One region of the Fusicatenibacter sp. genome, then DNA from elsewhere that is predicted to be linked to it. Evidence: a T-box and tRNA genes for the amino acid it is inferred to sense, from the RefSeq annotation. Region 1 holds a T-box; the other holds one or more tRNA genes.

Region 1 (18,468 bases):
AAACGCCGTTATTTTCCGGACAAGCCCCAAAAGCAGGAAAATGTCCGAGCGCGTGCCTGAAAGAGAGCAACATCACAAAAAGTTGGTAAAAATACAGCAAAATTGAAAGAAGAAAAGAAAAAATATGGTAATTCTGCTGATAAACCAATTGACATCCCATCAAAAACTTCGTATCATAAAGACAGAATGGGGCGCGTTCGGAAAGCGATCTGCGCACCGAAAAATACAGGAGGTAAGCTTAAAATGGGTAAATGGCAGAGAAGTCTTTACCAGCCGGTTCTGCCGCTGGGAAAAGACGGAAAAAGGGTAACAGGAAGCGCGGAACATATCGCACTTTCCAGAAAAGCAGCAGGCGAGGGTATGGTTCTGGTAAAAAACGAGAACGACACACTGCCGCTCGCAAAAGGCACAAAGGTAGCCTTATTCGGAAAAGGAACGATTGATTACGTAAAAGGCGGCGGCGGAAGCGGTGACGTTACGGTCGAGTATATCCGCAACTTCTACGAAGGCATGAAGATCAAAGAAGCCGAGGGGGAGGTTTCTCTGTTCCATGAGCTGCCGGAATTCTATGAGAAAAATGTAAAAGAGCAGTATGCTGCAGGCGCTGTACCGGGCATGACAAGAGAGCCGGAAGTACCGGATGAGCTGGTAGAAAAAGCAAGAGCATATACCGATACCGCAATCATCACCATCTGCCGTTTCTCCGGCGAGGGCTGGGACCGCAAATGCCAGATCAACGATGAAGGCTATGAGCTGTTTGAGGATGAGAAAAAACAGATCGAGCTGAGCGCCAGCATCTTCGAAAACGGCGACTTCTGCCTGACAAACGGCGAAGCAGCCATGGTAGAAAAAGTAAAAGCAAACTTTAAAAATGTCATCGTTGTCATGAATGTCGGCGGTATGGTTGATACCAGCTGGTTCAAAGACTGCAAAGAGATTCCGGCGGTGCTGATGGCATGGCAGGGCGGTATGGAAGGCGGCCTCGCGGCAGCGGACGTTGTAACAGGCGACGTCAACCCATCCGGTAAACTGGTTGATACCTACGCAGCAACCCTCGAGGATTATCCATCCACCGAGAACTTCCATAAATCCGTTTATTACGTGGATTACAACGAGGATATCTACGTTGGTTACCGTTATTTCGAGACGATTCCGGGCGCAGCGGAGAAGGTCAATTATCCGTTCGGCTTCGGTCTTTCCTACACCAGCTTTGAGACAGAAGTTCTGGGGGCAGAAGAGAAGGATGGAAAGATTGTTGTAAAAGCAGCTGTTACCAACACCGGAAAACGTGCCGGAAAAGAAGTTGTACAGCTCTACTATGGCGCACCGCAGGGCAAGCTTGGCAAACCGGCCAAAGAGCTCGGCGCTTACCGGAAAACAAGACTGCTGCAGCCAGGCGAGACACAGAGAGTCGTTCTTTCCTTTACAGTGGAAGATATGGCATCTTTTGATGACCTTGGAAAGGTTGCAAAATCTGCCTATATTCTTGAGGCAGGAAGCTACGTCTTCTACGTTGGAAACAATGTAAGAGATGCGAAGAAACTGGACTTCACCTACGATCTGGCAGAGGCAAAAGTGACTGCACAGTACACCAGCCTTGCCGCTCCGCATAAGCTGGAAAAACGTCTCCTTGCGGATGGAACCTACGAAGCGCTTCCGACCGATAACGGCCCTGTCGAGGAAGAAGGACTGGAGCGTCAGGATAAGCTGACTCTGGAAGGTTTCCTCCCGGCAGTCAAAGCACAGGAGAGAAAGAGCTTTGGCGAGCTTATGGAAGCAGCAAAGACGAATCCGAACCTGATGAATGTGGTCGAAGGAAAAGAAACGCTCGACGAGTTTGTAGATAAGCTTCCGACAGAAGCACTTATTCATCTGCTCGGCGGTCAGCCGAACACAGGAGTTGCCAATACGTTTGGCATGGGAAATCTGCCTGAGTACGGCATCCCGAATATCATGACCGCAGACGGACCGGCAGGCCTTCGCATTCAGCCGCAGTGTGGCGTCAACACGACCGCATGGCCGTGTGCAACATTGCTTGCCTGCACCTGGGATCCGGAGCTGATCGAAGAGATCGGTAAAGCCGGCGGAGAGGAAGTCAAAGAAAACAACATCGGCATCTGGCTGACCCCGGCTGTCAACATTCACAGAAGTCCGCTCTGCGGAAGAAACTTTGAGTATTATTCCGAGGATCCGCTTGTAGCCGGAAAATCCGGTGCGGCAATGGTACGCGGTATGCAGTCCGAGCATATCGGGGCAAGTGTGAAACACTTCTGCTGCAACAACAAAGAAACAAACCGAAAAGACAGCGATTCCCGCGTTTCCGAGCGTGCGCTGCGTGAGATTTACCTGAAAGCCTTCGAGATCATCGTAAAAGAGGCAGATCCATACACAATCATGTCGTCCTACAACCTGATCAACGGCGTTCAGGCATCTGAGAACAAGGATCTTTTGACCGGTATTCTGCGCGGTGAGTGGGACTTTAAGGGAATGGTAACGACCGACTGGTGGACACACGGCGAGCATTACCGCGAGACAAAAGCCGGAAATGATATCAAGATGGCAAACGGATACGAGGAGCGCGTACAGGAGGCATTTGAGAAGGGATACATCACCCGCGACGAAATCGCTCTTTGTGCAAAACGAATCCTGACCATGATTCTTCGCATGGACTGATGTGGATGCATGTGAATAAATAAAGAAAAGTGTGGATAACACATAAAAAAATCGTATGCTGTTGTGGAAAAAGCAACAGCATACGATTTTTTACTTTCCGGACAGGATTCATTCCTGTTTACACGGCAATGATCTGTAGCAAGACTCTGGCGACCGCAGCGCAGTAAAAACGAGCGGAAACTACAGGAAAAAAACTGTTTTCAGGCAGTAGCCTTCTGTAGCTCTGCCATAATCTTAAATTCCCGCACGACCATAACGATGCTGACTGATGCGGCTGCAAGGTCTGCAATCGGTGCAGTGTACATCACGCCGTCAATGCCGAAGAGATACGGAAAAATCAGCAGCAGCGGAAGCAGGAAAATAATCTGTCTCGTCAGCGAAAGAAAAATACCCTTCTTCGGTGCTCCGATGGAGGTAAAGAAGTTCGAGCTGACCGGCTGGATACCGTTCAGGAATGTGAAAAACAGGAAAATGCGGAAGTACCGCTCTGCAAAATGCAGGTACTCTTCTGAACCAGAACCAAAAATGCCGATAATCTGGCGCGGAAAGAGCTGGAAGCAGAGGAAGGCGACGATGGAAATGGCAGTCGCCGCAAAAACTGCTTTTTTATAGGCGTCCTTCACGCGGTCATATTTCTGTGCACCGAAGTTGAAGCTGACAATCGGCTGAAGTCCCTGCGAAATGCCGATGACAAAGGAAAAGAACAGCATATTCACCTTTGAAATAATACCGGCGCATGCAAGCGGAATGTCGCTTCCATAGACGGAATTGGAGCCGTAGTAGGTCAGTGTGTTGTTCATAACGATCTGAACAACCATCATTGCCACCTGGTTGAACGCAGGAGTTGCACCAAGCGCAGCAATCCGTGCCCAGCAGGCCATGTTCGGTTTCAGATCGGAAAGAGAGAGCGGCAGCGTCTTAAAACCGCGCAGATAGAAGACAACGAGCGCGAACGATAAAATCTGTCCGGTGATCGTGGCGAGCGCTGCACCTGCCATGCCCATGTGGAAAACGAAGATGAACAGCGGGTCGAGAATCGTGTTGACGATCGCGCCGACCAGGTTGCACAGCATGGAAAATTTCGGGCTGCCATCCGCGCGGATCAGGTTGGAGCCGCCGATTGTGACGATCAGAAACGGGAAGCCGATGGAGGTGATTCTGGTGTAAGTACAGGCGTAATCAATGACGTCCGGTGTTGCACCAAAGAGAAGCATCATCGGGCGCAGAAAAAGCTGAACGGCAACGCAGAGAATCACACCGAGGATTGCCAGCATGGAGATGGCACTTCCAACATAAGATTTCGCGTGCTCCGGCTCTCGTCTGCCCATGCAGAGATTGAAGTTTGCAGCACCGCCGATGCCGCAGAGCAGACCGATGGATGTGCAGACCATGCTGAGTGGGAACGCTACGTTGGTCGCTGCGTTTCCGAGCACGCCGATGCTGTGACCGATAAAGAGCTGGTCTACCATGTTATAGAGGGCGCTGACGAGCATCGCGATGACGCTCGGAATCGCAAAACGCCGCAAAAGAGAGCTGACCGGTTCCGAGCCGAGAGGATTTTCGGAAGGTTTCATAGAGGGTATCTCCTTTCAAATGGAATAAAAATTCATCGTTTGTATCGGGTGAACATTCCCGGAAAAACTCCGAGACTATATAGTATACCATAGAAAGAAAACAGAAAACAAGAGGGTGACCGCTGTTTTCAGAAAGTGTAACAGAATCGTAGCAGAACTCTCTGCATTTTTAAAAAAGGGATTGACAAAAATGAAATATTAACCTATATTGAAACAAGGTTAACAATTCAAAAGCAGAAAGAATTGGATACAAAAACCTGCGAGGAGGATTTACATTCATGAAAAAATCAAAACTTACAACAAAACAGATTGTACTGACCGGCATGATGACGGCAGTGCTTGCGGTACTGTCCATTGTGACGATTCCGCTTCCGACCGGCGTTCCGGTGACGCTGCAGACCTTTGCAATGGCATTTTGCGGCTACGTGCTTGGCTGGAAATTGGGAGGTGCATCGTCCGCTCTTTATCTGATCCTCGGCGCGATCGGCGTTCCGGTTTATGCCGGCATGAGCGGTGGCTTCGGCGCTCTTCTCGGACCGGCCGGCGGCTTTATTTTCGGATTTATTCCGATGGCAATGCTCTGCGGTGCCGGAATTAAAAAAGGCTTCCCGGGCAAACCATTCGTTCTTGGAATCGCAGGTCTTGCGGTATGTCACGCATTCGGTGTGGTACAGTTTTCTATTGTAACAGGAAACACGATCCCGGCTTCGTTCCTTGCAGTTTCCGTTCCGTACATCGTAAAAGATGTGATTTCCGTTGTAGCAGCTGAAATTCTCGGTGTAGCCGTTCGAAAAGCACTGTCAGCAGCTCATGTAATGAACTACGGAACCGTAGCATAATCACAGAGCGTTTCTGAAAAACCAAAAGATAAAAACAAGAGACAGGCATCCTGACAATCTGCCAGGTGTCTGTCTTTTTCTGTTTTGTCAAGCGGATATTCGCAATCCGCTTCGCTACTTGCCTGATTCGGTTAAAGTATTCCGCAGCAGCAGCGGTTATTTGAAAAAACGTGCAAAATGCATTTCATACAGTTTCAAAATTTTAATGAATTCCTAAGAAAGAGGCAAGAAGGCGTTAAGGGAGATATGGTAGGATAGAAAGCAGGAAAGAACAACAAAGGGGTTTGAAACTATGAGAAAAAGAACACGAAAACACCGGGGAACAGCGGGAAAAATGGTTGGAGGTTTTCTGGCATTTTTCTGCCTGATCCTGCTGACGGCCGGAATGTTCTGGGCAATCCAGGGATATGTTTCCTATCAGAAGGCAGTGAAGGAAAAGCCGCTCGCGCAGGCAGTAGAGGAAGCCAGAAGCGGAGCACAGTGGGCTTCTCTTGAACAGGTGCCGGATCTGTACAAAAAAGCGGTGCTTGCTGTTGAGGATCATCGGTATTACACACATCACGGGATAGACTGGATCAGCATGGCGCGGGCCGTTGTACATGATATCCGCGTGATGAAACCGGAGCAGGGAGGCAGTACCATCACACAGCAGCTGGTAAAAAACATGTATTACGATCAGAATAAGACATTTGCCAGGAAAGCGGCAGAGGCGTGGACGGCACTCTATGTGGAACGGCAGCTCTCGAAAGAAGAAATTCTGGAATTGTACATCAATACCATCTATTTCGGGGATGGCTATTACGGACTGAAAGAAGCATCGCTTGGCTACTTCGGGAAAGAACCGCAGGAGCTGACCGACAGCGAAGCCGTTCTCCTCGCCGGAATCCCGAATGCACCGTCCGCCTACGCGCCGTCGCGCCACGCGGATCTGGCGCTGCAGCGGGAAAAGCAGGTGCTGGCGGCAATGGTAAAATATGGATACCTGGAACAAAGTGAGACGGACAGCCTGCTGTGGGATGCGGCAGCCGATCCGGTTCTGGCACGATAGAAAGAAAAGTGAGGAAAAAAGAATGGGAAAACTGATCAGACTGGGGGCAACAGCGCTGTCCATGATTGGAATTTTGGTGATGATTCTCTGTGTGCAGGCGGCGATTTTATTTGTGAGGCTGTGCATCCGAAGAAAGCAGAAAAAAATTGAGCTGAAATAAGAGAAAGAAAAATGCGAGCAGAATTGCCGGAAGAAAAACGGTGATTCTGCTCGCGTTTTTTTCTGTGAGCAATCCGATTGCGTTTCCGCCGGGAAAAAGGTATAATGAAAAAAAGGCAAAAAAATGGTAAAACAGACAGCTTTTGAGGAAAAATAAATGGAACAAAAAGGCAGCGCAGAACGGATTTTAAAACAGATTCCCTATGAGATCGTGTATTCCGCCCGTAAAACGCTCGCCGTCCAGGTCAAAGCGGATGGAAGCGTGGTGGTGCGCGCACCGAAACGGATGGCAAAATACAAAATCGAAGCATTCTTAAAAGAAAAACAGGATTGGATTCACACACACCGGGAAAAAGCGCTGGCGGCCGCAGAGCAGAAAGCAGCGAACCATCTGACGGAAGCAGAACGAAAAGCGGCGGTTAAACGTGCGGCGCAGATGCTGGCGGAAAAGACGGCACATTTTGCAAAAGAGATGGGCGTAACGTATGGCAGAATCACAATTCGTGAGCAGAAAACCCGCTGGGGCAGCTGCAGCAGCGCCGGAAACCTGAACTACAACTGGAAACTGGTGCTGATGCCGGAGCGCGTGATGGATTACGTCGTTATCCACGAGCTGGCGCACCAGAAAGAGATGAACCATTCCGCGCGGTTTTACGCGGTGGTGGCACAGCAGATGCCCGATTACAAAGTGTGGCAGAGCTGGCTGAAGGAGCATGGAAGAGAGTACTGAAAAGAGAGGCAAAACAAATGATACTGACCGAAGAAAAAACATATATCATCAATGTGACGGAGGTTGATACCGACGCAGAGTTTGGCTTAAATAAGAAAGATATTATGATCGAATACACAAACCTGGAGCTGCTGCATGCGATTCTTGTAAGCACAATGCCATACAGCAGACTGTCGGCACTATACCGCGGAAAACGGAAGGCGGAGCTGCAGTCCCGGATTGCGATGGTGGAGAGTGTGCTCGAAACACGCGGCGACCAGCTGGCAAAAGCGGAGCAGATTATGTATCTCGACACGGCGGAGCGCAGTGCAATCTGTCATTATCTCGGCATCATCTACACGCGGCTGATTGCGCAGAAGCTGTACGGAATTGACTGTATGGTACCGCTGAACCTGATCGAGCAGCCGGGGGAGAAAAAATTTGTAAAATACAACGGTGCATACCGCCAGGATCTGATCGGATACGGAAAGCAGAACGCATGGAGCGTCTGGGAGCCGGTCGGCAGGAGCGAGAACAGCCAGGCGGCCTTTGGAAACGGATGCCGGGCGGCGTCGGAGATCGAGAAGATCAATGAAAATCCGCTGGCGAAGAGCGCGGCGTGCATGACGTATTACGAGAGAGGCTATCTGAATGCCGTTGTAAAAGAGCCGGAGCGGACCGGGGACGGGACACTTTGGTTTCCAGAGGAGAATTATTTCAAAGCATATTATCAGCCGCTTTTCGAGCTGTTTGCGGACGAACAGCCGGGTGAGCTGTACGGAAGCAGCGGCGGCTTTGAACTGGAGCTGACTCTGCCGTGGACGGAGGAAGGAAAACGCGGCTTCCGCCATCTGCAGATCGGAACGGATCAGGTGACGATTGCATTGATGCGGGAAGGGAAGTACGATCAGATCTTAAAGCGGATGGAAAACGTTTTGGATTTATCAAAAGAGTGCAGATTCTGCGGGGAAGATGGCATCTGGGTAGGCGCAGAGTAAAGGTCATCGGAAGTGCCGAAGCTGCCGGGGATGATGGTATACAGATTCTGTGTGGGAAAAGCGAAAAAGAAAGGACAAGAGCAATGGCAAAAGAAATGGAAACTCCAAAGGACGAAGGGCTGCAGGGGAATGAAACGATAGAGGAAGCAATTCTGGGACTGCAAAAGGAGCCGACGCCGGAAATGCTGGCACATGTGCTGACGGTGATCCGCCGCAGAATGAAAGAGGGCGGACAGGCGATTCTTTCCGTGGAACCGCCATCCGGCGACGATCAGATCCGGATCGGAACGGTAAAGAGCGCAGACGGAAAAGTCTGGTGGGCCGCGTTTACGAGCTTTGATGAGGAATTAAAGGGGAGCAGCAGCGTGAAATCTACGTTTCTCGTGAGTCTGGAACAGCTGATCCACATGGCATCCGAAACAAAGGAGATCAGCGGTGTGATTCTCAATCCGTGGAACCGCACGATCATGCTGGATCATACGCTGCTTTCGATTATCATCGGAGAAGAGAATGCGGGGCATTGATATCATATTTCACTTGGCCAGATTACGATGCTGCTCACAATCAACTTCGATTACGGATTGCGTGGGTGATGATGCTGAGAGAAAAAAAGAAAATAGCATAAAATAGCGGAAGGTGGATCTAAGGCACAAAGCACAGGAGGGAAAGATATGGGGTATCGAAAGGTGTATCGTACGGTAGATGAACAGACTACAAAAAAGATGGTAAAGATGCTGCAGCGTCATGGAATCATGGCTTATGGAAAAAGCGAAGGAGCCGGAGAAATTCTGCAGATTACAACTGGAATACCGTATCAGGGACGCGTTGTTTATGTGAAGGAAGAACAGGCAGAGGAGGCAAAAAAACGGATTGCCGACTGGGAGAAAAAAGGGGAATTTCCTGAGCCGCTCCGAACACAGTCCCATACGCCAAAAGCAAGAATTGCAGCTCTGATCTGGGTTATTATTATTGTTATGGGGATTTTATTCAACATAGGGTTCAGTATGTTCCGGTGAACAAAAGGGAGGTTTTACAAAATGGAAGGTTTTCAGGTAACAGAAATCGGAGAAAAAATTTACTGTATTCTTGACGCGGGAAATTCGTCGTTCTATGTAGTAGAAGGTGAAGAAAAAGCGGCTGTCATTGATACCGGCATTACGGCAGGCGCAAAGATTCTGCCGGTGATAAGGGAGCTGACAGATAAGCCTCTGCTGCTGGTTATCACGCATGCGCACCCGGATCACATGTATCACATCGATGAATTCGACGAAGTTTACATGTGCCACGAGGAAAAGAAAATGGACCCGGAGACGCTCGTGATGCTGACGGCGGGAAAACTAAAACCGTGGGAAGAGATTCATGATATCCGTACCGATTCCGTGATTCCGCTCGGCGGCACAGAGCTGGCCGTCTGTCAGGCTCCGGGCCATACGCCGGGCAGTGTTGTCGTGCTGGAGACGAAACAGAATTACCTGTTCACCGGAGATGCGATCGGAAGCGGCTGCGGTGTCTGGATGCAGGTGCCGGGCGGAACGAGCCTGGAAGAGTATTACGATGGTCTGGTTGGTCTGATGGCGTGGCTGGTGAAAAAGGGCGGCCGCATGAAATTCTTCGGCGGTCATCACACGCAGGTGTTTGAATCGACGGCGCATCCGGTTTACAATCCGCTCAGCCTCGGCGTTCTCGCAGATCTCATCGACCTTGTGGATCAGGTGATCCACGGCGAAAACCTGGGACGGCCAAGCAATGCGAAGCCGTTTTCGAAAGAACAGGTCCGCTACGCGTCGTACGGCCGCGCAGAAATGCAGTACTGTGCATCGCGGATTCACCGAAAATAAGCGCGTGAAATCTTAAAACTTCCATAAGAAGAAAGGTTTTTGCCCGCGGCGGCTTGACAAAATAAAAAAACGCGATTATGATAAATGCAGTTTCTATTCCAACAGAAAAAGAAAAGGTTATGAGGAAGAGGAGTACATGGCAGGCCCCAAAAGAGAGGACGGTTCACCGGCTGAAAGGCTGTCCGGGAAGGTGGTCATGGAAGGTAGCTTCTGAACCGGAGAGCTGAAAAGCACAGAAGATGTGATGATTAGGTTCTCACGCATGAGTCACGTTACAGACTCCGAAACGAGATACAAATTAAGGTGGTACCGCGGAATTTTCGCCCTTTGCATGCATGTTATGTGTATGTGAAGGGCGTTTTTGATTTAAGACAAGCCTCTGCGGGAATAAATACCACAATACACCAAACATAAAAGGAGGATCTCATGAGCAAAGAACTCGCAAAGACCTACGATCCGAAAGGACTCGAGGACAGACTGTATCAGAAATGGCTGGATAAAGGATATTTCCACGCCACTGTAAACCCGAACAAAAAACCGTTTACCATTATGATGCCGCCTCCGAACGTAACCGGACAGCTTCACATGGGCCATGCACTCGACAACACCATGCAGGATATTCTCTGCCGTTTCAAACGGATGGAGGGATATGAAGTCCTCTGGCAGCCGGGAACCGACCATGCGGCGATTGCAACCGAGGTAAAGGTTACCAATATGCTCAAAGAGCAGGGCATCGACAAAGATGAAATCGGACGCGAAAAATTCCTGGAGCACTGCTGGGAGTGGAAGAAAGAATACGGCGGACGCATCAACAGCCAGTTAAGAAAGATCGGCTCCTCCGCAGACTGGGAGAGAGAACGCTTCACCATGGACGAGGGATGCTCCAAAGCCGTAGAAGAAGTATTCTGCCGTCTGTATGAAAAAGGATGGATCTACAAAGGAAGCCGCATCATCAACTGGTGCCCGGTATGCCAGACTTCCATCTCCGATGCAGAGGTTGAATATCAGGAGCAGGCAGGCCACTTCTGGCACATCAACTACCCGGTAGTTGGAGAAGAAGGCCGCTTCGTAGAAATCGCAACGACCCGTCCGGAGACTCTGCTCGGCGATACTGCCGTAGCTGTCAATCCGGAGGATGAAAGATACACCGATATTGTAGGAAAAATGCTGAAACTGCCGCTGACCGACCGTGAAATCCCGGTTATCGCAGATGCTTACGTAGACAAAGAGTTCGGAACCGGATGCGTAAAAATCACACCGGCACACGACCCGAACGATTTTGAGGTAGGAAAACGCCACAACCTCGAAGAGATCAACATCTTAAACGATGACGGAACCATGAACAACAAGTGCGGCAAATACGCCGGCATGGACCGCTACGAGGCAAGAAAAGCCATGGTAGAGGATCTCGAGAAGCTTGGCCTTCTTGTAAAAGTAGTGGATCACGTTCACAACGTAGGAACCCACGACAGATGTAAGACAACCGTAGAGCCGATGATCAAACCGCAGTGGTTTGTAAAAATGGCGGATATGGCTGCCGCTGCCAGCGAAGCGGAGAAGAACGGGGAAGTAAACTTCATCCCGGATCGTTTCAGCAAGATTTATCAGAACTGGCTGAACAATATCCACGACTGGTGTATTTCCCGTCAGCTCTGGTGGGGTCATCGTATCCCGGCCTATACCTGTGATGACTGTGGCGAGATCACGGTTGTAAGAGGCGGAATGCCGGAAAAATGCCCGAAATGCGGCAGCACCCATCTCACCCAGGACCCGGATACCCTGGACACCTGGTTCAGCTCAGCGCTGTGGCCGTTCTCCACGTTAGGATGGCCGGAGAAAACACCGGAATTTGATTATTTTTATCCGACAGATGTACTCGTAACCGGATACGACATCATCTTCTTCTGGGTTATCCGTATGGTATTCTCCGCACTGGAGCAGACTAAACAGGTTCCGTTCCACCACGTACTGATCCACGGACTCGTTCGTGATTCCCAGGGACGCAAGATGAGTAAATCCCTCGGAAACGGTATCGATCCGCTCGAAGTCATTGACAAATACGGTGCAGATGCTCTCCGTCTGACTTTGATGACCGGTAATGCACCTGGAAACGATATGCGTTTCTACTGGGAGCGTGTAGAAGCCAGCCGTAACTTCGCAAACAAAGTATGGAACGCTTCCCGTTTCATCATGATGAACCTGGAAAAAGCAGAAGTTCCGTCTGAAATGCCAAAAGACAAACTGACACTGGCAGATAAATGGATTCTTTCTAAGGTAAACACGCTGGCAACGGAAGTAACGGACAACATGGACCGCTACGAGCTCGGTATCGCCGTACAGAAGGTTTACGACTTTATCTGGGAGGAGTTCTGCGACTGGTACATCGAGATGGTAAAACCGCGTCTGTACAGCGAGACCGACGAGACGAAGGGCGCTGCACTGTGGACCTTAAAAACCGTTCTTGGCAATGCATTAAAGCTGTTGCATCCGTTTATGCCGTTCATCACAGAGGAAATCTACTGCACACTGAATCCGGACGAGGATTCCATCATGATCGCCGCATGGCCGAAAGAGACCGAAGACTTTGCATACGCAGAGGATGAGGCAGCCGTTGAGATGATGAAAGAGGCGGTAAGAAGCATCCGTGGTGTCCGCACCAGTATGAACGTACCGCCGTCAAAGAAAGCAAGCGTATTCGTTGTAACGGAAGATGCTGCTGTACAGGAAACCTTCAAAAACGGTGCTGTATTCTTCGGAACTCTGGCAGGAGCAAGCGAAGTTCACGTACAGGCAGACAAAGCCGGCATCGCAGACGATGCGGTATCCGCAGTGATCCCGCAGGCAACGATCTACATTCCGTTTGCCGAGCTGGTTGACCTGGAAAAAGAGATCGCCCGCCTTACGAAAGAGGAAGAGCGTCTGACAAAAGAGATCGCACGTTCCAACGGCATGCTTGGCAACCCGAACTTTATCAACAAAGCTCCGGAAGCAAAAGTTCAGGCAGAGAAAGAAAAACTGGCGAACTATCAGCAGATGATGGAGCAGGTTCAGACAAGATTGGAGCAGCTGAAAAAATAAATGAAAAAAGGAAAAAAACTGCATGGAAACAAGGAAACCGTAGTGAAAGTCTGCAACTGGCTCTCTTTGCCGCTGCAGGCCCTGGGATGCTGTATTCTGTATCTGGTGATTGAAGCATTTTCCCGCCATTCGCTGGCATCTGCATGGAGCTACATGGTGGAAAGCCCATGGGTCTTTTTGTACAATGCATTTTTGATCTTCACTACTTTTATGGTAGTTTATCTGTTCCGCAGACGTGTGCTGGTACGGCTGGTGATGAGCTGTTTCTGGCTGCTGCTCGGCATCATTAACGGTGTGATTCTGGCAAACCGCGTCACGCCGTTTACCGGACCGGACTTGCGGAATTTAAGCGACGGCGCAAAGGTCGTGACGAAGTATCTGTCGAAAGGTACCATGATCCTCGTCGTAGCAGCCCTTGTGGCATTATTGGCATTTTTTGTATGGGTCTGGATCAAAGGACCGAAATTTCAGGGGAAAATCCGCTGGTATCTGAATGTGCCGTTGATTGCTCTGGTAATTGTACTCTTTACGGGAGCAACAAATCTGGCGCTTGCAAAGCGTGTGCTTTCCAGCTATTTCGTCAACATCGCATTTGCCTACCAGGATTACGGCTATCCGTACTGTCTGGCAGTCACCCTGTTTGATACGGGAATTTCAGAGCCGAACGGCTATTCCGAACAGCTCGTGAAACAGATTGAGACGAGTGAAGGCAAACAAAAAGAGGATGATACGGTAAAACCGAATATTATCTTTTTGCAGCTGGAGTCCTTTTTCGATCCGGAGCTGGTTAATTTCCTCAACATTTCCGAGGATCCGATCCCGTATTACCGGCAGCTGATGAAGGATTATTCTTCCGGTTATCTCCGCGTGCCGGTGGTGGGAGCCGGAACAGCAAACACAGAGTTTGAAACTATTTCCGGCATGAGCCTCCGGTATTTCGGAGCGGGTGAGTATCCGTACAAATCGGTGCTTTCAGAGGAGACGTGTGAGAGTGCGCCGTATGTTTTAAAGAATCTTGGCTATGCGACCCATGCGATCCACAACAATGAAGCAAACTTCTATTCCAGAAGAAGTGTGTTCTCACGTCTTGGTTTTGATACCTTTACCTCGGAGGAATATATGCCGGATATCTCGGATGTGACGGCGACAGGATGGGTAAAAGACCATATTCTGACAAAAGAGATCATAAAAACGCTCGATGCGACAGACGAACCGGACTATATCTATACGATTTCGGTACAGGGCCACGGTGATTATCCGACAGAGCCGGTGCTTGACGATCCGGAGATTACAGTGACAGGCGCAGAAGACCGGGAAAAAAATAATTACTCCTGGGAATATTATGTAAATCAGATTCATGAGATGGACATATTTGTCAAAGAGCTGACGACAAAGCTTGCGGATTATCCGGAGCCGGTGGTACTTGTGATGTACGGGGACCATCTGCCAACGATGGGACTGAAAGTAGAAGATCTGGAGAACCGCTATCTGTATCAGACCGAATACGTGATCTGGGATAACATGGGATTGAAAAGGAAACAGGAAAACATTGCTTCCTACCAGATTGCAGCAGAGGTTATGAACCGTGTGGGAATTCATGACGGAACCATTTTCCGGTATCATCAGACGAGACGGAATACGAAGAATTATCAGGTGGATCTCGAGGTGCTGCAGTATGATATGCTGTATGGAAAACGGTACGTTTACGGAGAAGACGGAGAGACACCGTATGAGCGTGTGAAGCTGCAGATGGGTGCTCTGCCGGTAACACTGGAACGAATCGAAAAATCCGGAGAAGATACCTGGTATTTTTACGGAGAAAACTTTACGGCATCGAGCCGTGTGGAAGTCAACGAGGAGATACAGGATACCGTTTATGTCAGCCCGTCGATTCTGATGGTGCATAGTCTGACCCTGGAAGACGGTGATCAGATTACAATCGCGCAGCAGAGCAACAGCTCGACGAAGAAGGTGCTGACAAGGACAGAGCCGATGATGTATGAAGAGCCAAAAACGGTATCTACACCGACGCCGACGCCGAACCCGGACAGCACGAAAACAGATGTGACGCAGGAAAATGCCAATACGAGCACTGCGCCGCAGGATGAACTGACGGCAGCGCCGTCCGGTGCGCCGGAGGGCGAAGGCGACAAGATTGAGCCGTCAAAAACAGAAAACAGCGATAAACCGGCCGAAGACGGCGGTCTGCAGAATTAAAAAGAGTGTCCGAAAGATCATACAGTGGGGCGGATTTTGACGTCCCACTGTATCTTTTTACGGGGAAAGTCGAAAAGTCGGGACAAAATTTTGAAAATTGCTATGGACATATCCGGTCACTCGATTATAATGATACTAGGGTTTGAAAGCAGCCCTAAAATACTGAAGAATGGTGAAATAAAGTGAATTATACAGAAGCAGTTGATTATATCGAAACAATACCGAAATTTACGGTGAAGCATCCGCCGGAACATACGAGGGAGCTTCTTTCGCGCCTTGGGAATCCGCAGGAAGGGATCAAAATTATCCATGTGGCGGGCACGAACGGAAAGGGAAGCGTCTGCGCGTACTTGAATGCGATGCTGCTTGCAGGCGGCAAAAAGACAGGACTTTTTACCTCCCCGCACCTTGTACGCATCAACGAGCGGTTTCAGATCAACGGGGAAGATGTGTCGGATGAGCAGTTTCTCGACGCATTTCTCAAAGTGGAAAAAGCAGCCAAAGAATACGAGGCGGAGGGCGAAGGCCATCCGAGCTATTTTGAGACGCTGTTCCTGATGGGAATGCTGATTTTCAAAGAAGCCGGCGTGGAATACCTGGTCATGGAGACCGGCCTTGGCGGACGGCTGGATGCGACAAATGTGGTCGAAAAGCCGCTGGCATGCATCATCACGTCCATCAGCCGCGACCACACCGAGTATCTCGGCGACACCCTCGAGGCGATTGCGGGAGAGAAAGCCGGCATCATCAAAGCCGGTGTCCCGGTAATCTACGATGCCAGCCAGCCAGGTCCGGCTTCTGTCATTGCCGCAAAGGCGAAAGAGATGGGAAGCCCGGCATGGCCGATGGAGCCGTCGTTCTATGAGATGAAAACACAGAGCCGCGAGGGTATCACCTTTACCTTTGCATATCCGGGCGGCGAAAAAGCAGAGCTTGCGATTCCGTACGTGGCAAAATACCAGATGATGAATGCAAGCCTTGCGTTCTACATGATGCATATTCTGCAGGACGTGCACGACATTCCTAAGAACGTGCTTGCGGAAGGCCTTTCGAAGATCAAATGGCCGTGCCGTATGGAAATGGCTGCGCCGGGCGTCATCATCGACGGCGCGCACAACGAGGACGGCATTGCACAGTTTGTCAGCACGGCAGGCTATTTTGCGAAAGAAAACGAGATCACGATTCTGTTCACGGCAGTTGCAGACAAGCACTATCATGAGATGATCGGTGAAATCTGCGAGGGAATTCATCCGTCCCATGTTGTTGCAACGCAGATCGACGGAAGCCGCGTCGTACCGGCGGAAGTGCTTGCAGAGGACTTCAGAAAAGCAGGATGCACGGATGTCTGTGCGGAACCGGAGATCGGGGCAGCGTATGAGAAGGCACTGGACAAAAAGGGCAGCGGCATGCTGTTCTGCGTGGGTTCTCTGTATCTGGCGGGCGAACTGAAAGCATATCTTGCAAAGCGGAATGGTTAGCGAATACAGGAAGGAATTTTTTGTTTATGTTAAATTACGAAGAAGAACTGAAGAAGTTTAAACCGTGTCTCGATGTGGACGAGGTGGAGGATGCGATTTACAGCCGTGATCTGACGGATGTGATCGACATTTTGAAAGAAATGATGAAAAACGACAAGCCGGAACAGGAAAACGAGACAGAAGCGGAAAAGGAAGAGTAAGGTGCCGGAATGAACTGTATGAATTGTAAAGCAGTTGTGGATGTCGGAATGGAGATTTGTCCCAACTGTGGTTTTAATCTGAGAGTACAGAGAAAATGTTTTTCTCTTTCGAACATGTACTATAATCTGGGCCTCGACAAGGCAGAGATCCGGGATCTTTCCGGAGCGATCGATATGCTGCGGCGGAGCCTGAAGTTTAACAAATACAATATCCATGCGCGGAACTTGTTAGGCCTTGTCTATTTTGAGACGGGTGAAGCGGTTGCGGCGTTAAGTGAGTGGATCATCAGCAAGAATATTATGCCGGAGAATAATGTGGCGACGGAGTATATTGCGACGCTGCAGGCGGAGCAGGCGAAGCTGGATATGATCAATCAGACGATCAAGAAATACAACAGTGCGCTGAAATGCTGCCGCGAGAACAATGAGGATGTGGCTGCGATCCAGCTGCGCAAGATCTTAAACCAGAATCCGAAGCTGATCAAGGGATATCATCTGCTGGCGCTGATTTATATTCACAAGGGTGAGTATGAGAAAGCGCGGAAGATTCTGAAAAAGGCGGCGAAAATTGACAAGACGAACTCGACGACGCTTCGTTTCCTGAAGGAGGTTGATTTCCAGACGGGTACGCAGACGTCGCTGGAGCCGCGGCGGTTCGGGCGCAGGGAGCGCACGGAGGAGCAGCGTGAGGACGAGCGTGAGCGTGTGGTAAGCGGGGATACGGTGATTATTCCGCCGACGTTCCGCGAGACGTCTACAGCGGCAACGATGCTGAATATCGGTATTGGACTGGTGCTTGGTGCGCTGGTTGTGTGGTTCCTTGTGGGGCCTGCGAATACGCAGAGGATTAACCGGCAGGCGGATGAGAAGGTTGTGGAATACAGCGGCAAGATGGCGAGCCAGGAGGCACAGCTGAACCAGCTTCAGAGCCAGGTGGATTCGCTGAATGAGACGACGGCTTCTGCACAGCAGCAGATTCAGACGGCACAGGATACGGCGGCTTCTTATGAAAACCTGTTAAAGGCTGTGGAGGCACAGCAGCAGGGCAATACGAGCAACGCTACAAACGCATTGACGGAGGTCAACCCGGAGGTGCTTTCGGTGGATGCGAAGGCGGTTTATGATACGATTTATAAGAGTATGCAGTCTACGATGTTTCAGGAGCTCTCGGAGTCGGGAGTGAATGCGTTTGATGATGCGAATTATACGGAGGCGATTGATAAGCTTTCGAAGGCTAAGAATATTAATGACAGTGATTATACGGTGCTGAATTATCTGGCGCATGCGTATCGGCTGAGTGGGGATACGGATAATGCGGTTTCGGTGTTCCAGGAGATTGTTGATAAGTTTCCGGGAACCCAGAAGGCTGCAAAGGCGGAGCAGCAGATTGAGGCGCTGGGGGGGACTGTGAAGACGGAGGAATAGTGGGCTGATACCACTGCCTACGCGGAGGGTGCGTGGGACGAAGGGCAAAAAGTATAAAAGTGAGAAGATAAAACACAAAAGATGAAATTCGTTTTAGGGCGAAAAAGATCTTTTGTGTTTTTTATTTTATGACGGGAAAGAAGGAGGATGGGAAATGGGTAATCGGGTTTGGGTGAAGGATGCGGTGATGACGATTCGGCTTCCGGAGGAGGTGGATCATTTTGTGGCTGAC
Region 2 (12,400 bases), on a different contig from region 1:
CCTTTGCGTTCTCTTTTGCAGCCACCACAGCTTCTTCCACGATTTCCACGCCGATCACTTCTTTTGCGACCGGTGCAAGGATCTGGGCGATGGTTCCAGTTCCGCTGTAGAGGTCGAAGATCGTGCGGTCTTTCGTCTCGCCGACGAACTCGCGGGCGGTGCTGTAGAGAACTTCCGCGCCGAGCGAATTGGTCTGGAAGAAGGAGAACGGAGTGATCTTGAATTTCAGTCCGAGGAGTTCTTCATAGAAGTAGTCCTGTCCGTAGAGCACTTTTGTCTCATCGCTCTTTACAACGTCTGCCAGGGAATCGTTCACAATATGAAGGAATCCCACAATCTTTCCTTCCAACGGCAGGGCGAGCACTTCCTGTACGAGCGGTGTCAGATCCCACTCCTCCTGGCTTGTAGTCACGAGGTTTACGAGGATTTCTCCGGTATTCTCGGCTCTTCGCACCAGCAGGTGGCGCAGATATCCCTCATGGCTCATCTTATGGTAATAACTTGCGTTCCGCTCTTTAAAATACGCCAGCACACAGTTCAGAATCTTTGTGAAATCCTCATGCACAATTTTGCAGTCACACGCAGTCAGGACATCGTAGGTGCTGCCCTTTTTGTGCAGTCCGAGGGACAGCGGGCCGTCCTTGTACTCATCACCAAAAGAAAACTCCATTTTATTGCGGTATGCAAACTCCTTCGGGCTTCCCTTGATGCCGAGGAACGGGTAATCCGCCTCCCCCGCCTCATTGACCTGGCCAGCCTCCACGAGGGCATCGTCGAGCAGTTTTTTCACCTGACCGGCCTTCATTGCAAGCTGATCCTCATAACTCATCGTCTGGTACATGCATCCGCCGCAGGACGGGAAAATACTGCAGACCGGATCGCGCTTTTCCATCGGGGATTTTTCTGTTACTTCGAGCAGGCGCCCCTCCATGCGGTTCTTTCTTTTTTTGTTGATCTGAAAGCGGATCTTCTGTCCCGGAATTGCATTTTTCACGGTAACCGTCTCGCCCTCCACATGTACACGTCCTTTATTCGGGAAATCGATTCTTTCCACGACTCCCTCGTAAATTTCTCCTTTTTTCATTCTCTTCTCCTTCTATGTCAAACTGATTTCCGGACAGAAAAACTCCGGTACCACGTTCCGGCACCGGAGTTTCTTTTTTTCATCCTACTTATCTTCGTCTTCATCCTCGAAGTAATCGTCGAAATCGTCATCGAAATCATCTTCGAAGTCTTCCAGATAATCCGGAGTTACAAACCGGTATACTGCGTATGCGATTCCTGCAACTGCCGCTACCGCTCCGACAATGGCAAGGACCCATAAAATCACGTTTTTCGGTTTTTCGCTCTCACGTTCTCTCTGTTTTAAAAGCTCTAATACTTCATCAATCTTATTCATACTGTCCACCAACCTTTGCTTTAGATTAGAAACTTAACTTAACGATAGTATACCATATAAGCCGCAATTTTACCACAATTTCCGCTCTTTTTTATAAATCTTTTCGATTTAGGATTCCATCGGCAGTTCCCGCAGAATCTTGTGGAACTGACCGCCGCAGCGCTCCATTTCTCCTAACACCTGGTCGATCCATTCGCCCTTTGTATGCCAGTTTTCTCTGGTGAACTCAATATCCGACGGACAGACAAAAAACTCTGTCTCCGGGTAGACAAGCTGGTAATACAGAAGACACCGTCTCGCATGGAGATTCCGGCAGCAGAGGATCGCTTTTTTTACCTCGATGCCCGCCGCATCTGTCACTTCCCGTGACCGCAGTGCATTTTCATACGTATACGTCGCCTGGTCTTCGCGCAGAATCGCTTTCTCCGGCACGCCGTTTTTCTGCAGTACCGTCCGCAGAAACTCCCACTCGGTTTCATAGTTCCCGCTGTACTGCTCCGCAAGATCCTGTACACCGGCGAAATGCCCGCTCACAGTACTGTATCTTCCCGACGGAAGCACAACCGGCGCAAATCCTTCTTTCCAGAGTTTTGCCGCATGCACCGCCATCTGCGGATAGCCGTTTCCCGGTACGAAAATCACATCGGCTTTCTGCGGTTCGTCTTTTACAAAAATGTAATCGGTAAAGTAGTTCAGAAATTTCTCATACATGAAATTTTACCACTCTTTGAAATCCATCAGGCACTCGACAACATACGCCATATCCTGCTCGGACAGACTGTAGAACATCGGCAGACGCATCAGGCGCTCGCTTTCTTTTGTCGTATACTTGTCCTCTCCATGGAACACACCGAACTTCTGTCCGGCCGGGGAGGTATGCAGCGGAACGTAGTGGAACACGCACATGACGCCGCGCTCTTTCATATATTTGATCAGGCGCGTACGCACTTCCAGATTTCTCGCTTTGATGAAATACATATGCGCATTATGTACACAGCCTTCCGGTACCACCGGCTGCTCGATCTTTCCTGCTTCTGCCAGCGGGCGGAGCTGCTCATGGTAATAGTTGTAGATGGCCATCCGCTTTCTGTCGATTTTCTCATGCTCCTCGAGCTCTGCAAGCAGGTAAGCCGCATTCATATCGCTCGGCAGATAGGAGGAACCGTAGTCGATCCAGGTATATTTGTCGATCTGTCCGCGGAAAAACTTGCTGCGGTTCGTTCCCTTTTCACGAAGGATCTCTGCTTTTTCCAGATAATTTTCATCCTGGAACAGCAGCGCGCCGCCCTCTCCCATCGTATAGTTTTTCGTCTCATGGAAGCTGTAGCAGCCAAAATCGCCGATCGTTCCAAGGGCTTTTCCCTTGTAGTACGCGCTCACACCCTGTGCCGCATCCTCTACAACCTTCAGGTTATGGCGTTTTGCAATATCCATGATGGTGTCCATTTCACAGGCAACGCCCGCATAGTGAACCGGAACAATCGCTTTTGTCTTTTCGGTGATGGCATCCTCAATCTTGGTCTCGTCGATGTTCATCGTATCCGGACGGATATCCACGTAGACGATTTTTGCTCCGCGCAGAACGAAGGCATCTGCAGTGGAAACAAACGTGTAGGACGGCATGATCACTTCATCGCCCGGCTGAATCTCAGACAGGTAAGCTGCCATTTCCAGTGCATGGGTGCAGGATGTCGTAAGCATCGCATGTTTTACGTTGAAATTGTCCTGCATCCAGGCAGAACATTTCTTCGTAAAAGGACCGTCGCCGCACAGCTTGTTGTTTTCCTCTGCCGCCTGGCGGATGTATTCCAGTTCTGTTCCAATAAAAGGTGGTTTATTAAACTCTATCATTGTTTTTTCCTTATCTTTCTTCTATCCATTACTGTTTTATTTACTTTCAGAGCCCAAAACAAGCTCTTAGGTAGTCTCATTTTCTCACAAATCTCTGTGGATTTCAAGACACGATTTTGACATGACAGCCATATCATCATACTGTCCGTAAAACCAAAAGAACCCTTGATTTCTCAAGGGTTTCACAAATAGCGAGAGGGGGATTCGAACCCTCGACACCGCGGGTATGAACCGCGTGCTCTAGCCAACTGAGCTATCTCGCCATATTCATTTTCAACACCGTTTTTCATAAAACATGGGGCCTATAGGGCTCGAACCTATGACCCTCTGCTTGTAAGGCAGATGCTCTCCCAGCTGAGCTAAGACCCCACATCGGTGTTTTGTCTGTTGGCTTTTTAGCTGTATCACCAACCGACTTCGTTAGTATAGCATTCCACCCGCCAAATGTCAACACTAATTTTCAAATTTTTTCGTTTTTTTTAACTTTTTCTCCCTCCACTCTCTCAGGTACTGCTCCTGTTCCAGATCTTCCCGTTCTTTCTCCCATCCTGCCGCCCGGCAGAGCGTCCATGCAAGTAGAAGAAATACGGCAAAAATCCCCGCCAGACAAACGATTCCCATATTTTCCAACCGCCTTTCCTGTTCTGATTCTGCTAAAAAGCAAAGGATCTCCTTACTATTGTATCCGGAACGGCGGTACATTATTCCATTTTTCAAGCAAAACGAAGCCGCCGGATCTCCTTTTGCAGGAATCCCGGCGGCTCCATTTTACTCAAAATTAAAATTCACGTTACGCTTCGTCAATCGCTTTTCCAATATCATGGCGGTAATATTTATTATCAAAGTCGACCCATTCAACAGCCTTGTATGCATTCGCGCGCGCCTCTTTCAAGGTATCGCCAATGGCTGTCACGCCGAGGACACGGCCTCCGTTTGTCACGATCCCGCCGTCTTTGAACTTCGTTCCTGCATGGAAGCAGTAATAGCCCTCATGCTCTTTGAATGTCTCGAGTCCGCGGATCGGGAATCCTTTCTCGTAGGAAACCGGGTAACCGTTCGAAGCCAGTACGACGCAGACACACGCATTATCTGCAAACTGCAGGTCGATCTGGTCGAGAGTTCCGTCGATGCAGGCTTCAAATACATCAATGATGTCTGTCTTCATACGAGGAAGCACAACCTGTGCCTCCGGATCGCCGAAGCGGGCATTGTACTCGAGCACCTTCGGTCCGTCCGGTGTCAGCATCAGTCCGAAGAAGATAACTCCCTTAAACGGTCTTCCCTCGGCTGCCATCGCATCTACGGTCGGCTGATAGATATATTTCTTACAGAACTTATCCACTTCTTCGGTATAGAACGGGCTCGGGGAGAAGTTGCCCATACCGCCGGTGTTCAGGCCGGTGTCGCCGTCTCCTGCTCTCTTGTGGTCCTGTGCGGAACTCATCGTCTTGATCGTCTTTCCATCCACAAAGGAGAGAACGGAAACCTCACGTCCCGTCATAAACTCCTCGATGACCATCTCGTTTCCGGCACTGCCGAATTTCTTGTCGAGCATGATCGTCTTGACGCCCTCTTTTGCTTCCTCTAAGGTATTGCAGATCAGAACGCCTTTTCCAAGAGCCAGACCGTCGGCTTTCAGCACGATCGGGAATTTTGCGGTCTCGAGATATTTCTCTGCCGCTTCCGGATCGGAGAATGTCTCGTATGCCGCCGTCGGGATATGGTATTTTTTCATCAGGTCTTTGGAGAACGCTTTCGATCCTTCCAGGATTGCCGCATTCTTTCTTGGTCCGAATACGCGCAGTCCCTCTGCCTCAAACACATCGACAACACCGCCGACCAGCGGATCATCCATGCCGATGACGGTCAGGTCAATCTCTTTTTCTTTCGCAAAAGCAACGAGCTTGTCAAACTCCATCGCTGCAATATCGACACACTCTGCGTACTCCGCAATTCCTGCGTTTCCAGGAGCGCAGTAAATCTTGTCTACCTTCGGGCTCTGTGCCACCTTCCAGGCAATCGCATGCTCTCTTCCGCCGCTTCCTACAATCAGTACTTTCATCGCTCTTACTCCTTTATCTTTACGTGTCCGTCTTCTACCGTTACTTTTCCGTTTGCAATCAGATCAATCGCACGCGGCATGATGACCCACTCGGCCTCTTCCATGACGCGCTGCTGCAGTGCCTTCGGTGTATCGCCCTCGTGCACTTCGACTGCCTTCTGCAGAATAATCGGGCCGGTGTCTGTTCCGCCGTCCACAAAATGAACCGTCGCTCCCGTCACTTTGACGCCGCGGGATAATACGCCCTCGTGCACTTTCAGTCCGTAATAGCCCGTTCCGCAGAACGACGGAATGAGGGACGGATGAATGTTGATGATCTTATTCGGATAAGCATCCACAATGCTCTGCGGGATCACAACCAGGCATCCTGCGAGCACAACGAGATCGACGTTGTACGACTGCAGTTTCGCCAGCAGTGCCTCGTTGAATGCTTCTCTCGATGCAAAGGTCTTCGGGGAAAGGCATACCGCATCAATCCCCTTCTTTTTCGCACGCTCCAGCGCATACGCTCCTGCATTGTTGCTGATGACAACAGAAACCTCCGCGTTTGTGATGGTTTCCTCGTCAATCGCATCCAGAATCGCCTGCAGGTTCGTGCCGCCGCCGGAGACGAGAACTGCTAATCTTAGCATAACTGTACTCCTTTTTCTCCGTTTTCAATGTGGCCGATCACATATGGCGTATCTCCTGTGGAACGGATGGCTTTCATCGCTGCGTCTACATCTTCCGGATCAACAGCCAGTACCATACCGATACCCATGTTGAAGGTGTTGTACATCATCTGCTCGTCGATATTGCCTTTCTTTGCCATCAGATCAAAGATCGGCGGTACGGTGTAGCTGTCTTTCTGTACAACGGCTACGGTGTTGTCTTTGAGCATACGCGGAATGTTCTCGTAGAAGCCGCCTCCGGTGATGTGGCTGCATGCTTTTACGGTTACACCGGCATCTTTAATGGCGCGGAGTGCTTTTACGTAGATACGGGTCGGTGCAAGCAGAGTCTCACCGAGGGTTGCGCCGAGCTCATCATAGTATGTATTTAAAGAATCTTTTGTCATATCGAAAACTTTGCGGACAAGAGAAAATCCGTTGCTGTGAACGCCGGTGGAAGCCATGCCGATCAGTACGTCTCCGGCTGCCAGATTTTCACCGGTAATCATGTCTTTCTTGTCACATACGCCGACAGCAAAACCTGCCAGATCGTACTCATCCTCCGGCATCAGGCCCGGATGCTCTGCGGTCTCACCGCCGATCAGTGCCGCATCGGACTGCAGACAGCCTTCTGCAACGCCTTTTACGATCGAAGCGATCTTCTCCGGATAGTTCTTTCCGCATGCGATGTAGTCGAGGAAGAACAGCGGTTCTCCGCCGGCACATGCGATATCGTTCACACACATGGCAACGGCATCAATACCGATGGTGTCGTGTTTATCAAGAATCATGGCGAGCTTCACCTTGGTTCCGCATCCGTCTGTACCGGAAAGCAGCACCGGCTCTTCCATTTCTTTGATTTTTGCCAGGGAAAAAGCGCCGGAAAAACCGCCAAGGCCGCCTAATACCTCCGGGCGCATAGTTTTCTTTACGTGCTCTTTCATTAATTCTACTGATTTGTATCCAGCTTCAATATCTACTCCTGCGTTCTTGTAATCCATGGTGAACCTCCCTTGTCCTTTGTTTTTATTTACTGTAGTTACGGTATCCTGTTTCCTGCAGTTTTGCGTCTTTTGCCTCAACCTGCTCTTTCATTTCCTGTGTATATGCTTTCAGTTTTGCAAGCAGTTCCGGATCGGAAGTTGCAAGAATCTTTGCTGCCAGGATTCCGGCATTGGCACCGCCGTTGATGGCAACGGTTGCTACCGGAATGCCGCTCGGCATCTGTACGATGGAGTACAGGGAATCACGGCCTCCAAGCGATGTGGTATGCATCGGAATTCCGATGACCGGCATTGGGAAAATAGCTGCGCACATACCCGGCAGATGAGCTGCCATGCCTGCGCCTGCAATGATAACCTTGAAGCCTTTCTCCTCTGCGGTTTTTGCATATTCGAAAAATACATCCGGCTCGCGGTGTGCGGAGATGATTTTCATCTCGTACTCAATTCCAAATTTTTCCAGCATGTCGGCTGCCTTGCTCATTACCGGCATATCAGAGTCGCTGCCCATCACAATTCCTACTTTAGCCATGTTGTTCTCCTTTTCTGATTAACTGTTCTAAGCGTTATTCATTAGTTATACTTATTTTTATGTTTTAATCATTCAGTTCTGCTTATAATATACTAAGCAGGCGCTGAAATGTCAACCCATAATCAGCCAAAAGGTTCATTTAATTCTTCCGTTCCCGGCAGGACGAAGCGTCCGTCCTCAATGAGAGGGATCGCCGTTCCGTCTGCTTTTTCGACCGCAACCGACTGCAGTTCGCGGTACGGAATCGTGATGTCGGTGTGGCATCCGAAGTATGCTTTCGACGGATCTTCTTTCCGTTTTGCCGAAACCTCGTTCTCGCGTGCGATCACTTCTTTTCCGTCCGGATTGTACATCGGGCTGTCCTCCGCCCACGCGTAGCAGGTGTCGCCCATCGCAAAATGCGGGCCCATCTTCTCCGCGATCAGGATCGGCAGCTTTCCGGCGATGCCGTACTGCTCCGCCATCACATACGCCGTCGTGTTCGTTCCGATGGCAAACTCGCCGATCGGCAGTGTCCTGTGGTGATACAGCAGGTTTTCTTCTATATAAGTACGATTGTCCTCTTCTTTTTCGAAGTTTGCGCAGTCATACGCGGTGATCATGCCGTCGGTCAGCGTCAGGCAGAGATCGCGGTAATACAGCTCGTTCAGGTAGACTCCCGTCACATGAAGCACGCCTGTCGTACCGGTAAGAAGCGGGGAAGTAAAGACTTCTCCGACCGGGATATTGCAGTCAGCAACGCAGTTCTCGAAATTCGTCTCTTTCGCAGGATCGTTCAGATGATGCAGCATCACGCGCAGATCGGTCCGGTTCTCTCCTTTTCCAAGCACATGCACGGAAACACCCTCGTCGAGCGCATCGATCAGATACTGCTGGATGCGCTGGTATTTTTCGTAATCGAGCGTGTTGATCTTTACGATCTCGCGGAAAATTTCTTCATAGCGCGGGTCGATTTCCGGCATCGGGTAGGCGATGATCGTGTAGCCGTACTCGTCATCCTTGATATAGCGGTTTACAATCTGGCCCGCCTCGTTCTGGAATCCGACACGGAGCTTTTGCTGGCGCTCATTTAAGTGCAGTGCCTGTTTTTTATTTACTGGCTCAAACGGAACTTCGCCGAAGGTTTCCACCACGGCAGGGCCGGCATAGCCGTCCGCCAGTTCTTTGTACTCGTCGTATTTCACCTGCATCGCGCGGAGCCGTCTCTTCACGAGATCCTCGTTGAGATACAGCGCCTCATCGTTCCGGTGATCGTAGTCATACTGCTTATTCGCAGACGCACCGGCAACCCACGTTCTCCGCGCACCGCGGGAAATCACCGGCTCGAGTCCCATCTCGCGGAACTGTAAGATTGCCGCACGGATCATGCGCTCAAAACCGATGTGGAAGCGGATGCTGACTGTCTTCTTTTTCGACAGATCTTTTCGCGCCACGAGAAAGCACTTGCGGAAGCCTTCTGTGTAGGTGCGTGCCATTGCGTCGATTTCTTCCTGGCTGAACGTATTTAAAAAGCGTGCTGTACCCTTCTCATTTTCGGTGATATATTCGCCGTACTGGTACAGATACCGCAGATCCGTCAGATCAGATTCCATCACAATATCCTTCACAAAGTGCAGCGACGGGTCGACGATTTCGCGCACCTGGTATTCCTGGCGCTCCTCGGCGTAATCGCTCACATACCAGTAAATGCTCTCTTTTACATACTGCGCGGACGGCAGCGTCTCTTCCTCGAACATCGCATACAGTTCAAGATACAGCTCCATCGCCGCAGTCAGCTCCAGCAGGCGTTCCTCATAAACCCACACAACAGCATTTCCCAGCTCCCGGTACAGGCAGCAGAGACTTCTTCCATGCGTTTCGCCAAGCGCCCGCACGGCAAACGCCGGGTTTCCGTAGGAGGTCTCATACCGCTCCCCGATCACATCTTCGTACGGTTCACGGTTCAGCATGGCAAGTTCTGCCTCCGGCGCTGTTTTCAGATATCCTTCAGCGATTCTCGTCCGGATCTGATCCATTTTGCAGAGGTACTGTGCCATCTGTGCAAAAAAATCGCGGTACGGCTGCGGAACGCTTTTTTCCGCCGGAATCTGGCGGATCCGCTCGATTGCAAGCGCATACCGCTCGTTTAATAATTCATCCATGCAAAAAATTCCTTTCTATGCTCTCTCTAACTTTTACGAGGGGCAGATCTGCCCCTCATTTTTCTTACTTATTCCTGTTTTTCTTCCCGGTCATCGATGATCTTTCCGTCCCGGATGCTCTGCTCGAGAATCTCTTCCATATAACTCCAGATCTCCTCGGATCCGGTTGCCGTCTTCTCGTTTCGTTTCAATGGCTGGGAAATCCGCACATTGTGGCGGGCCCAGTCTTTTCCATCATTCTCATGATTTAAAAGCAGCGGCTGGAAATTATCCATCACATGGGCAAAGCGCGCTTCCGGTGTCTCATACGCCTCGAATTCAAGCCAGAGATCCATCAGCATTTTTCCCTGATCCTCCGGCAGCAGGCCGTAGATGCGCTCGGCCGCTTTATGTTCTCTTTCGTCTTTTGTTTTATTTGCCTCCGCGTCGTACGCATACGTGTCGCCCGCATCAATCTCCACAAGATCGTGGATCAGCAGCATGAGCATCGTTCTGCCGATGTCGATTTTTTCATTCGAATATTCCTGCAGCAGAAATGCCATCACCGCCATGTGCCATGCATGCTCCGCGTCGTCCTCCTGGCGGGAATAGCCGCGGATGTGCGTCTGGCGCAGGATCTGCTTTTCTTTATCAATCTCCAGAATAAAATTCAGCTGTTTTTTAAAACGTTCGTGATCCATCTTTTTCCCTCTTCTTTATCTTACACCAACCAGAAACAGTGCCAGCCATGCGACCAGCATGCCGCCGCTCGTAATCGAGCCGAGAACCGACATTCTGTGGCTGACCTGTTCTTCTTTAAAGCTCTTCATTCCCACATAGAAGCCGTATCCCGACAAAAGGAATGAGAACAGTCCCGCTGCTCCGAGAAAAATGCCTCCGTTTCCGTGGAATGCAAACGATACGACCGAAGCCAGCAGAAACAGAAAGACCGAAGCACCTGCCATATAGAGGGCTTCCTTTCCGCCTTCCGACGGCTTCCGGACAAAATTGTAATTATACTTCTTCCTCGCCATATTTCCATCTCCTGAATTTATTGCAGATCAGGAATGCGCCGCAGCCGATCATGGCTCCAAGCGTATTCAGGATCAGATCATCTACATCAAAGCAGCCCACCTTCGTGATGAGCTGGATCGTTTCCACACAGAGACTGAACAGAAAACCAAGAAGCGATACTTTCCAGAAGCTCTCCATTTTTTTGTGCATCACCGGAACGATAAAGCCGAACGGCAGAAAACCGATCACATTGCCCGCCAGATTTAAAAATGCGGCAAGGAATCCCACCTGTTCGCGGTAAATCCAGAACCGTCTGATTTCCTGAAACGGCACCAGATTGTAACGGTAATCCAGTTCAAAAAAGTTTCTTCTCCCGTATTCTTCTGCAAAAAACAGAAAATAAACGAGCGCAAGAAGATACACCAGAAATAAAATCCGTCCCACAACGCGGATTCTGGCTTTCGTCTCCTGCTTCATCTTCGTTTCCCCTTTCTGCGTGGTATCAGAAACGCCGGAATACCTCTTCGGCGCATGCGCTTCCAAAATATTCCGGCATTTTTCTTAAAACATAATTTCCCCGCGTCGTTTCAGCAGACCTGCTCCGCTTACGATCATCAGGACACCGGTTGCTACCCCTACCACAACCAGCACTGCGCCCATGGCGATATTTCCGCCGCCGACACGTCCCATGGTTTTATAGATTTTTTCATTCATCGTGCAAAACTCCTTTTTTCAAGTGTACCACGTCTTATTTGACACCGTACTCCTCATAATAAGCATCAATGGCAGCCTTCATCTTGTCATCGATCTGGATTTTGCCCTGGCATGGACGGTTGTACAGATAGGTGATGACATCCTCCATGGTTACAATGGCATTTGCCGGGAAGCCGTAGGTTTCCTGGATTTCCTCAAGTGCGCTCTTGTCGCCTTTTCCGCGCTCCATGCGGTTTAAGGATACCATCAGTCCTTTGATCTCCACATTGCCCTGTGCCTGGATGATCGGGAAGGTCTCCTCGATGGATTTTCCGGATGTGGTAACATCCTCGATGATGACAACGCGGTCACCGTCTTTAATTTTGCTTCCAAGCAGCAGTCCTGCATCTCCGCCGTGGTCTTTTGCTTCTTTCCGGTTGGAGCAGTAACGTACTTCCACACCGTAGAGATCATGAATTGCAATGGCAGTTACCACGCTGAGCGGGATTCCTTTGTAGGCCGGTCCAAACAGAACGTCGAAATCCAGTCCATAATTGTCATGGATTGCTTTTGCATAATACTCGCCGAGACGTTTTAACTGGCTTCCGGTTACGTAAGCGCCCGCATTCATGAAGAACGGGGATTTTCTTCCGCTTTTCAGGGTGAACTCTCCAAATTTTAATACCTGGCTCTCGACCATAAACTCGATAAATTCCTGCTTGTACTGTTCCATCTTTTTTCCTCCATATTTTCAGGGGAAGGCATCTTTTTTCGCAATGCCGCCCGTTTTTACTTCTATTCTGTTCTATACTACCATAAATGCCTCTGTTTTTCCAGTCCAGACACAGGATTTCGCATAAAAAACGTGACATCCTCCCCACCTGTAGAGGTGGGGGCTTCCCTAACCTCGGTAGGTTTGGTTCTCGTTCGATAGCACCAATGTGCTAAGCATAAACGAGCTATCCCCGTGTGTCCCACGGTTTTATTATATTACATTACGGTCATGCCACTACCAGCCGCATTCCCTCATTTCTGATATTGACAGCCGCATTTACATCTCTGTCGTGATGGGTTCTGC

Evidence for each region. A T-box is a leader RNA that pairs with one kind of tRNA and senses whether it is charged. The one in region 1 lies ahead of ACY2VW_RS03905 (valine--tRNA ligase), so its partner is inferred to be a tRNA-Val.
Region 2: it has a tRNA-Val gene. The T-box ahead of ACY2VW_RS03905 (valine--tRNA ligase) is inferred to sense a tRNA for this amino acid. The anticodon was not compared.

Annotation. Positions count from the first base shown of each region.
Region 1 is NZ_CDRRUH010000010.1:4,173-22,640, reverse strand. It holds gene ACY2VW_RS03955 (glycoside hydrolase family 3 protein) at 244-2,673, shown strand; gene ACY2VW_RS03950 (MATE family efflux transporter) at 2,874-4,247, opposite strand; gene ACY2VW_RS03945 (biotin transporter BioY) at 4,526-5,086, shown strand; gene ACY2VW_RS03940 (transglycosylase domain-containing protein) at 5,379-6,134, shown strand; gene ACY2VW_RS03935 (hypothetical protein) at 6,157-6,294, shown strand; gene ACY2VW_RS03930 (M48 family metallopeptidase) at 6,451-7,023, shown strand; gene ACY2VW_RS03925 (hypothetical protein) at 7,041-8,000, shown strand; gene ACY2VW_RS03920 (SseB family protein) at 8,084-8,524, shown strand; gene ACY2VW_RS03915 (putative signal transducing protein) at 8,672-9,016, shown strand; gene ACY2VW_RS03910 (MBL fold metallo-hydrolase) at 9,038-9,838, shown strand; T-box leader at 9,949-10,169, shown strand; gene ACY2VW_RS03905 (valine--tRNA ligase) at 10,265-12,916, shown strand; gene ACY2VW_RS03900 (LTA synthase family protein) at 12,917-15,133, shown strand; gene ACY2VW_RS03895 (bifunctional folylpolyglutamate synthase/dihydrofolate synthase) at 15,316-16,611, shown strand; gene ACY2VW_RS03890 (hypothetical protein) at 16,638-16,811, shown strand; gene ACY2VW_RS03885 (tetratricopeptide repeat protein) at 16,821-18,236, shown strand; gene ACY2VW_RS03880 (anti-sigma factor antagonist) at 18,391-18,468, shown strand, end outside.
Region 2 is NZ_CDRRUH010000070.1:2,835-15,234, forward strand. It holds gene rlmD (23S rRNA (uracil(1939)-C(5))-methyltransferase RlmD) at 1-1,084, opposite strand, end outside; gene ACY2VW_RS12635 (hypothetical protein) at 1,169-1,399, opposite strand; gene ACY2VW_RS12640 (YdcF family protein) at 1,508-2,110, opposite strand; gene rffA (dTDP-4-amino-4,6-dideoxygalactose transaminase) at 2,117-3,250, opposite strand; tRNA gene ACY2VW_RS12650 (tRNA-Met) at 3,440-3,513, opposite strand; tRNA gene ACY2VW_RS12655 (tRNA-Val) at 3,547-3,619, opposite strand; gene ACY2VW_RS12660 (hypothetical protein) at 3,704-3,871, opposite strand; gene purD (phosphoribosylamine--glycine ligase) at 4,041-5,312, opposite strand; gene purN (phosphoribosylglycinamide formyltransferase) at 5,318-5,944, opposite strand; gene purM (phosphoribosylformylglycinamidine cyclo-ligase) at 5,938-6,963, opposite strand; gene purE (5-(carboxyamino)imidazole ribonucleotide mutase) at 6,989-7,495, opposite strand; gene ACY2VW_RS12685 (aminopeptidase) at 7,618-9,636, opposite strand; gene ACY2VW_RS12690 (HD domain-containing protein) at 9,705-10,316, opposite strand; gene ACY2VW_RS12695 (hypothetical protein) at 10,332-10,649, opposite strand; gene ACY2VW_RS12700 (VanZ family protein) at 10,630-11,106, opposite strand; gene ACY2VW_RS12705 (hypothetical protein) at 11,191-11,343, opposite strand; gene pyrE (orotate phosphoribosyltransferase) at 11,378-12,055, opposite strand; partial or broken gene ACY2VW_RS12715 (RNA-guided endonuclease TnpB family protein) at 12,324-12,400, opposite strand, start outside.